4 regions of the Arthrobacter sp. zg.Y820 genome follow, and region 2 is predicted to be linked to each of the others. Evidence: riboswitches for the same ligand, from Rfam matches in the RefSeq annotation. Region 2 holds a riboswitch; each other region holds the start of a gene.

Region 1 (2,195 bases), on a different contig from region 2:
GGACCGTCGAGAAGGGCAATGGCAAGGGTCGTGTCGCCCTGAGACCACACGCGCGTCGCAGCGGCAGTGGCGGCTGGCCCTCGCAGGGAGTACCAGCCCAGATCGCCTGGGTGTAGCTGCAGCGGTTCCCTGTCGTGCTGCCACTTCGCCAAAACGCTGCAGATCTCGCCGAGCTCGTCTACACCTGGTGTTCGCAGGACAACGTCCATGATCCCCCGTTTTTCTTCTCCAAAATGCTCCAGTTCCCAAGGCCCGGGAAGTATTTATCCGGTAGAGGATCCTCAGTGTGGAGCGTGGTTCGCTAACCCGTCCGCGCTGATGGGGTTCGAGAGACTGAACTCGCAGTACTTTCCGGTCAGTTCCCCGCCGACGCTGAACTCGAGCCGAAGCGTCCGAGCCTCAGCAGGGGGAGCCGGTGTGTAGACCCAGAGCGCGTCCCACTCCATACCGCTGCCGGCCGTTTGGCCTCCTGACCGCCGGTACTCGGTGCCAATATCATCAGATACAACCGTGGTGATCCCCTCAAAAACGGCGACGCCAGGCATCGGAGGCGGGTTCTCAGATCGGTCTGATCCTGCAGCTTCACGCCGCTTCCACCACTCCTCGAGTCCTCGGTTGAAACGGCCGTCCCGGGACATTGTCTCTTTCCCACGCACTCCGCTGAGGTGCACGTGGATGCCCGGCTCTCCGGCGCTGACACCGACGAAGTCTGGCGCGTCTTTGAACTCAACACCTGCAAAGCGAACGTCGATACCATCGCTGGTTCCGACCACAAGGTCATGAGGCGCGTGCGTGAGTGCAATCATGCAGTCACTTTAGCGGCCCTAGTTCGCACGCGTCAGCGCGGGTTTTCCAGCGCCGCGGCTCAGGCAAACTCCGCGACGCTGAGGTGCCGGAACGCCGACCCGTGGAACACCAGCGGCTCGTGGGCATCGTCATGCGAGGCGTGGCCGTGGACGCGGAGCAGCACGACGCTGTGGTCCCCGGCGGGCACCTCGTTCTCCACTGAGCACTCGAGCCACAGGGCTGCCCGGTCCAGGAAAAGGGAACCCGATTCGTCGGTGTGCAGGTTCAGGCCCGCAAAACGGTCCCCGGACTTGGACGCAATCTGCTTGCAGATCCCCTCGTGGTCGGAGCCCAGGATCGATACCCCGATCCTGGCCGCGGGCCGCAGCACCGGCCAGGTACGGGAGGTGTTCTGCACGGCGAACATCACCAAGGGAGGATCCATCGAAACGCCCACGGTAAAGGATGACGCAACAATTCCCTGCGGCTGCCCGTCCACCACAGCGCACAACGCGGCAATGCCGGAGGGGAAACGTGAATAGGCACGGCGCAGGGCCGCGGGCTGAAGATCGGTAACAAGAGACATGCGAAGAGATTCCTCTGCCTTAAGCGCCGGACCGACGATTAACAACAGGGTCGGCACAAACGCGGTACTTGCCGCAGCCGGGAAGTTTTGCCGGGCGGCCGAATCGTCACCTGGAGCACCCCGCTACGGCGAGAGGGTTGCCGTCCAGCCGGCCAGGGCCCGTGGCTGGAACTCTTGATTCTTCTTCCAACGTAGGCGGCACGGGTGCACGCCTGCAAACACCTGCCTTAGTTCGTAAAACTCAGCTTCACAAAACTCCCCGCAGCGAATGAAAACTCCCCACGGTGAAGGGATAGAGTTTGGGCATGAAACAGCGGTGGTTTAAACAGGTGGACGTTTTTGGCAGCGAGCCGTATTTGGGGAATCCCCTCGCCGTGGTGCTGGAAGCCGAGGGACTTTCGGACTCCGACATGGAGTCCTTCGCGCGGTGGACGAATTTGTCCGAAACCACGTTCGTGCTGCCTCCCACCCGCGACGGCGCCGATTACCGGGTGCGGATCTTCACCCCCGGCGGAGAAATCCCGTTCGCTGGACACCCGACATTGGGTACCTGCCACGCGTGGCTGGAGGCCGGCAACAAGCGCCGCTATCCCGACGTCGTCGTGCAGGAATGCGGGATCGGCCTCGTAACGCTTCACGCCAACGCAGGCATTGCCGCGTTCGCCGCGCCGCCGCTGCTGCGCTCGGGCCCCTTGGAGGACGAAGTCCTGGACCAGGCACTGCGTGCGCTGAACCTGGACCGCACACAGATCCTCGCCTCCAACTGGATCGACAACGGCCCCGGCTGGCTCGGACTTCTGCTGCCCGACGCCGCTGCGGTGCT
Region 2 (2,195 bases):
GCGACCGGCCGCTGCACTACGAACTTCCGATCGAAAGGCCCATCATTGGCTAGGTTCAGCTTTCTTGGTGCGCGGGATCCGGGACACGCCCGCGCCGACGCAGACGCAGTCGCCGTGCTCGGGCTGGGCCGCTTCGGGGAGTCCGTCGCCCTGGAGCTGATGGCCGAGGGCACCGAGGTTTTGGGCGTGGACAGCAATGGAGAAGTGGTCCAGCGGCTCGACGGCCGCCTCACTTTGGTCGTGACGGCGGACTGCACTGACACTGAAGTGCTCGATCAGCTGTCGGTGTCCGAATTCAACCGTGTGGTGCTGGGCATCACCAGCGACATCGCGGCCAGCGTGCTCACCGCCTCGCAGTTGGTCCGCTCCGGGGTGGCCCAAGTGTGGGCCGCGGCCGCCAGCGAGCAGCACGGACTGATCCTGGACCAGATCGGCGTCCACCACGTGGTTTACCCGGAGCAGGACATGGGCCGGCGGGTCGCTCATCTGGTCCGCGCCAGCCTGCTGGAGTACATCAGGGTGGGCGAAGACTTCGCCGTCGCCGAAACGGTGCCGCACGGCGCCGTCGTCGGCGTTCCCCTCGATCCCGGGCGGGTTCAGGAGATGTACGGCGTCTCGATTATTGCCCGCCGGAGCGCGTCCGGCCCTTGGGAATTCGCCGGCGCCGGCATGGTGCTGACCATCCTGGACCGGATACTGATCGCCGGGCCGCCGGAGCGGACCGACGCCTTCAGCCAGCCAGCCTGACGGCCGCCTAACCGGGCATGCCCGCCCTTCCGAGCACGCCCGCGAGCGCCGGTTGACGACGGATGACGCGTTCGGTGGAGTGTGACGGTTTGGACCGAAATATGACCGAATTAGCGACCTGTGACCGTCGCTTACCCCGGATAACGTCATCTGCCCGCCGGTAGCCGGCGTCCTCTAGCATGTAGTCAGCAATCAAGAGTTCCAGCCATCGGCCCTGGCCGGCTGGGCAGCAACCCTCTCGTCGTAGCGGGGTGCTCCAGGTGATGATTCGGCCGGCGGGCAGACGCCCGGCCCGGCAAGTACGGCGTCCGTGCTGCTCCGGCGGCACCCCGCGGCGCCATGATCGCAGAGGCAGCCCCGATGAATCGATGTCCCCGCCCCACCGGCTAGACCCTTTCCCGCGCCAGGCCTCGGCCTCCCCGCCGGGCATCCTCCTGCCCGGCTGACTTCCTGCTCCCCGCTGGGCATCCTCCTGCCCGGCCGGCGCTTGCCCGCACCCCCTGTCACTGCATCTGCTCCAGCCCTTCCGAGAGAAAGCAGCACCATGAACCTGTCCAGGAAACTCACCGGGAAGCGTCCGGTGTCCGCTCCCGCCGCGTCTCTGCTGATCCTGTCCCTTATCACCGCCGTCCTCGCTTCCGGCTGCAGCACGCAGCCGGGCAGCGCCTCCGATTCCACCGATCGGCGCGGCGGCGAGCTGGTGTACCTGGATGCCGAACTGTCCTCCAACACGCAGCTCCAGAGCAGCGGCACCTGGCAGGACAGCGCCTACATCCAGAACATCACCGATCGGTTGATCTACCGCGACCCCGAGACACTGGAACTGAAGCCGTGGATCGCGGAGGAGTGGACGGTCAGCGACGACGGCCTGACCTACACCTTCCTTATCCGGGAGGGCGCCAGCTTCAGCAACGGCCAGGTGCTGGACGCTTCAGCGGTTCAACGGAACCTGGAGTGGCAGGCCAACGGCGACAGCGCCAAGGGCATCCCCGCGAACAACTGGTTCCCGAAGGTCTCGGCGGTAACGGCCGACGACGCCGCCCGGACCGTAACGGTGCAGCTCACCACCCCGCACGCCCCCTTTCTGAATGTGCTCTCCTTCTGGCGCACCAGCCTGGTCGCCGATGAAACCATCAACGCACCGATCGAGGCGCAGTCACAGCTCACCGGCATCATCGGCAGCGGCCCGTTCACCGTGGAATCCGAAAAGTACGGAGAGGAAATCGTCCTCACCCGCCGGGAAGGATATGCGTGGGCGCCGCCCGGCCTGGAAAACCAGGGCGAGGCCTACCTGGATCGGATCACCATCATTCCGGTCACCGAGGACAGTGTCCGGCTGGGCTCGCTGCGCGCCGGCGAGGCCGACCTGATCCGCTACGTTCAACCCAGTGAAGAGCAGACCCTGACCGCGGCCGGTTTGGAAGTGATCAGCGCCCGGGGGGTTGGCA
Region 3 (2,195 bases), on a different contig from region 2:
GGTTCAGCCAGTCGTCCGCCTGAATGTAGACACCGGGCCGGAGTCGGACAAGTTTGCCCGATCGGCACCTCAGCGCCAGGGAACGCCGGTCCGTACCGTGGGCTGCGGCAGCGGCTGAGAATATGAGTGCAGGGTCCATGCCTCAAGGCTGGACGGGCGGCGGACGGCCCGCGAGGGCAGGACTCCCCGTTGTGGACAACCCTCCGGTTAGGGAGAATCCCGCCATTGCGCAGCGGAGGGATCAGGAGAACTAGATCTCGACTGAACCGTTGGCCGTGTTGAAGGTGACGGACATGATGCCGGGGGTTCCCTTGGGCGAAATCCAGGTCACGCCCACATTTTCCAGCGGTTCCTCGACCGGGGTGCCCAGCCACTGGGTCACGCGCTCGGCCGACCCGGCGATGGTCAGCGAGTCCAGCTTCACGGAGCCCGGCATGCCGGGCAGGGCGGCCGAAGGGTGCAGCGGCTCGGTGCCGTCGTCCCAGCGCAGCATGTACGGCACCTGGGGGTCGGCGATCAGGCCGTTGATGCCGATCTGCTGCCAGGTCAGTTCCTGGCCGTCGGGAAACTTCCGGTTTCCGGGCACCGACTCGCGGCCCAGACGCGCTTCAAAGGGTGAAAGGTCGTCCACGGCTACGCACCAGCCCATCCAGCCGCCGCCGCATTCGGAGCGCTGGCGCACGGCCTGGCCGAAGGGCGCCTTGTCCGACACCGGATGGTTCAGGGCCTCGACCACCTCGACATATTGGTGGTTGGCCAGGGGGAGAATCATGTTGCGGGTGCCGAAGCGAGGATGCACACCGCCCTTGACGAAGTCCGCTCCCAGAGCGGAAGCAATCCTCTCGGTAGTGGCCAAAAGACCGTCGGATTCACAGGCATAAGAAACATGGTCCAAGCGCATGCGGCCCATAATGGCACGTTGTGACCGACCTCACGACCAAGGCTGGCCTAAGTCGTCAAATGGGCAGGTTTGAGCTGCAGATGTTCCGCCGGCGGCCTCATCCTGCGCCCGGTGCCGGACCACGGGAGTGCTGCGGATGCCCTAATTCTTGATCCTGTCCCGCATCCGGCACGGCCACCCGAACCCGCAGGGAAATGATCCGTCACAGAGGTTGCGGGCTTCGGGGTTATCCGTTTTCATTGGGGGAATAGGTCATGAGTGCCAGCAGATAGCCCCGGCTTGCTGGCCGGCAACCCTCCAACCGCGGTGGGGTGCCCCGGGTGAAGACCTGGCTGTACGTCAGAGGACGTACGGCAAGCGCGGGTCACACGTGGCTGCCGGCTACCTTCGGGGCCGGAAGTCTCGGTGCGGCCCCTGGTATAGGGAGCACGCCATGTCAGGAAACTGGTCATTCGAAACCCGTCAGATCCATGTGGGACAGGAGCCCGACGCCGTCACCGGCGCCCGCGCGCTGCCCATCTACCAAACCACCTCGTTCGTCTTTCCCAGCGCCGAGGCTGCGGCCAACCGGTTTGCGCTGGCTGAGCTGGAGCCGATCTACACCCGCATCGGCAACCCCACCCAGGAAGCGGTGGAAAAGCGCATCGCTTCCCTGGAGGGTGGGCTCGGGGCGCTGCTGCTCGCGTCCGGGCAGGCCGCGGAGACCGTCGCGATCCTCAATCTGGCCGAGGCCGGAGACCACATCGTCGCCAGCCCCAGCCTGTACGGCGGCACCTACAACCTGTTCAAGCACACCCTGAAAAAGTTCGGCATCGCCGTGACGTTCGTGGCGGATCCGGACAACCTGGAGCAGTGGCGCGCCGCCGTGCAGCCCAACACCAAGGCCTTCTTCGGGGAAGTGGTCTCCAACCCGCGCCAGGACGTGCTGGACCTCGAAGGCATCAGCGCCGTCGCGCACGAGGCCGGAGTGCCGCTGATCGTGGACAACACGCTCTCCACGCCCTACCTGATCCGGCCCATCGAATGGGGTGCGGACATCGTGGTGCACTCGGCCACGAAGTACCTGGGCGGGCACGGCAACTCGATCGCCGGCGTCATCGTGGATTCGGGCAACTTCGACTTCGGCGCCGATCCGGAGAAATTCCCCGGCTTCAACACCCCGGATGAGAGCTACAACGGGCTGGTCTACGCCCGCGACCTCGGCGCCAACGGCCTTTTGGGCGCCAACCTCGCCTACATCCTCAAGGCCCGGGTGCAGCTGCTCCGCGACCTCGGACCGGCCGTCTCCCCGTTC
Region 4 (2,195 bases), on a different contig from region 2:
AGCAGGTCCTGCATCTTCAGCCGGGTCAGCGCGTCCAGGGCGCCGAAGGGCTCATCGAGCAGCAGCACGCCGGGGGTCCGGGCCAGGGCACGGGCCAGGGAGGCGCGCTGGGCCATGCCGCCGGACACCGCCCGCGGGCGGTGCTCGGCGAACGGGCCCAGCTCCACCAGCTCCAACAGCTCGGCCACCTTCGCCTTGCCGTGCTTGGCGCTCATGCTTTTGGGCAGGCCCATCGCGATGTTGGCCTGGAGCGTCTGCCAGGGCAGCAGCCGCGGCTCCTGGAATGCGACGGCGCAGCGGTCGTCGATCCCGTGCACGGGGGTGCCGTTGATCAGGACTTCTCCGGTGCTGGCGGCGTCCAGGCCGGCTGCGGCACGCAGCAGCGTGGATTTTCCGCAGCCGCTGGACCCGAGGATGGCCAGGACCTCGCCCGGGCGCACCTCGAAGTTGATGTTCCGCAGCACCCGGTGTGCTTCGGGGCCGGCGCCGAAGGTGCGGCCCAGCGAGGAAAACGTGACGGGAAGAGCGGAGCCGGCGGCCTGAAGCGGTGCAGCGGGCGGCGCGGCGGCAGGGGACTGTGAAGCCAAGGCGGTCATGTTAACTCTCCATCGGTCCTGGCAGTAGCACCCTACGGAAAACGCCTTGGGCCGGTTACGGCCTCCTGCGGTGTTGTCCTCGCTATTGCCGTTCCTCAAGGAGGAGGTACGGCAACCAGGGTTGCTGCGGCTTCACTGATCCAGGTCTCTCAGCCGCTCGGGATGGTCAAGAGCCACTAAACGCTTCATTCGGACAACGGGCAAGTCCCCGGCGTAACATTTCGACGCCGCGGCGCCAGCCGGAAAACCGCCGCGCGCGCCGGCCTGGAGGCCCAGGTCCGCCGCGGGGCCGGCTCCGTGCCCGCGGTTCACACAGGGTCATTGACTTCCGTTGAGCCGCATCGCTGTGCCAATACTGGAGCCGAAGGATCATGAGTCCCAACGCGAAGCTCTGGCTGGTTGGGCGGCAACCCTCTTCTCCGTAGCGGGGTGCCCCAGATGAGGATCCGGCCGTTGCGCGTCCGCGAACGGCAAGTACGGCGTTCCCTCAGGGGCGTCCCGTTCCGAAAGGTTCCCCCGTGACCGAGCAGAACATCCAGCCGACCACACAGAGCACACCCTCCACCGAGCAGGGCACCCAGCCCACCGCACAGGGCCCCCGGCGGCAGATCCGGTTCAACGCCTTCGACATGAACTGCGTGGGCCACCAGTCCCCGGGGCTGTGGCGCCATCCGCAGGACCAGTCAGCCAATTACACCGACCTCCGCTACTGGGCCAACCTCGCCAAAACCTGCGAAAAAGGCCTGTTCGACGGCATCTTCCTCGCCGATGTCCTGGGCACATACGACGTCTACGGCGGCTCCAACGAAGCCACCCTGCGCCAGGGCACCCAGGTTCCGGTGAACGACCCGCTGCTGCTGGTCTCCGCGATGGCCCTGGTCACCGAACACCTCGGCTTCGGCGTCACTGCCGGCACCGCCTATGAACATCCCTATCCGTTTGCCCGCCGGCTTTCCACCCTGGACCACCTCACCAACGGCCGGGTCGGCTGGAATGTCGTTACCGGCTATCTGCCCTCCGCCGCGCGGAATCTGGGCGCGGAAGACCAGCTGGAGCACGACGAGCGCTACAACCACGCCGACGAATACCTCGAGGTCATCTACAAACTGCTCGAGGGCTCCTGGGAGGACGACGCCGTCGTCCGCGACAAGGAAACCGGCGTCTTCACCGACCCGGCCAAGGTCCACGACATCAACCACGAGGGGAAGTACTTCAAGGTTCCGGGCATCCACATCAGCGAGCCCTCGCCGCAGCGCACCCCGGTGATCTACCAGGCCGGCGCCTCCCCGCGCGGCATCGCCTTCGCCGCAGGCAACGCGGAGGCCGTGTTTGTGGGGGCGCCCACCAAGGAGAAGCTCAAGGCCACCGTCACGAAGATCCGCGACGCCGCCGAAGCCGCCGGCCGGGACCGGCACTCGATCCGGATCTACACGCTGATGACGGTGATTACCGCCGCCACCGCGCAGGAGGCCGCCGCGAAGCACGAGGATTACCAGCAGTACGCCAGCCACGAAGGCGCGCTGGCCCTGATGTCCGGCTGGATGGGAGTGGACCTGTCCACCTACAACTTGGACGAGCCGCTGGGCAACGTGAAATCCA

The links. A riboswitch is a leader RNA that binds a small molecule or an ion and turns the genes downstream of it on or off. The one in region 2 is predicted to bind S-adenosylmethionine.
Region 1: it holds a riboswitch for S-adenosylmethionine, as region 2 does, so the genes downstream of both, QNN99_RS06090 (flavin reductase family protein) here and QNN99_RS08260 (ABC transporter substrate-binding protein) in region 2, are expected to answer to the same signal.
Region 3: it holds a riboswitch for S-adenosylmethionine, as region 2 does, so the genes downstream of both, QNN99_RS14720 (bifunctional o-acetylhomoserine/o-acetylserine sulfhydrylase) here and QNN99_RS08260 (ABC transporter substrate-binding protein) in region 2, are expected to answer to the same signal.
Region 4: it holds a riboswitch for S-adenosylmethionine, as region 2 does, so the genes downstream of both, QNN99_RS11890 (LLM class flavin-dependent oxidoreductase) here and QNN99_RS08260 (ABC transporter substrate-binding protein) in region 2, are expected to answer to the same signal.

Annotation. Positions count from the first base shown of each region.
Region 1 is NZ_JASKLX010000006.1:183,918-186,112, forward strand. Features, by position in the region: gene QNN99_RS06080 (GNAT family N-acetyltransferase) at 1-209, opposite strand, end outside; gene QNN99_RS06085 (hypothetical protein) at 282-806, opposite strand; gene QNN99_RS06090 (flavin reductase family protein) at 866-1,372, opposite strand; SAM riboswitch class IV at 1,432-1,552, opposite strand; gene QNN99_RS06095 (PhzF family phenazine biosynthesis protein) at 1,678-2,195, shown strand, end outside.
Region 2 is NZ_JASKLX010000008.1:154,711-156,905, reverse strand. Features, by position in the region: gene QNN99_RS08270 (TrkH family potassium uptake protein) at 1-53, shown strand, start outside; gene QNN99_RS08265 (potassium channel family protein) at 46-747, shown strand; SAM riboswitch class IV at 938-1,055, shown strand; gene QNN99_RS08260 (ABC transporter substrate-binding protein) at 1,292-2,195, shown strand, end outside.
Region 3 is NZ_JASKLX010000012.1:202,112-204,306, forward strand. Features, by position in the region: gene QNN99_RS14715 (VOC family protein) at 251-901, opposite strand; SAM riboswitch class IV at 1,152-1,267, shown strand; gene QNN99_RS14720 (bifunctional o-acetylhomoserine/o-acetylserine sulfhydrylase) at 1,335-2,195, shown strand, end outside.
Region 4 is NZ_JASKLX010000009.1:604,686-606,880, forward strand. Features, by position in the region: gene QNN99_RS11885 (ABC transporter ATP-binding protein) at 1-596, opposite strand, end outside; SAM riboswitch class IV at 964-1,079, shown strand; gene QNN99_RS11890 (LLM class flavin-dependent oxidoreductase) at 1,205-2,195, shown strand, end outside.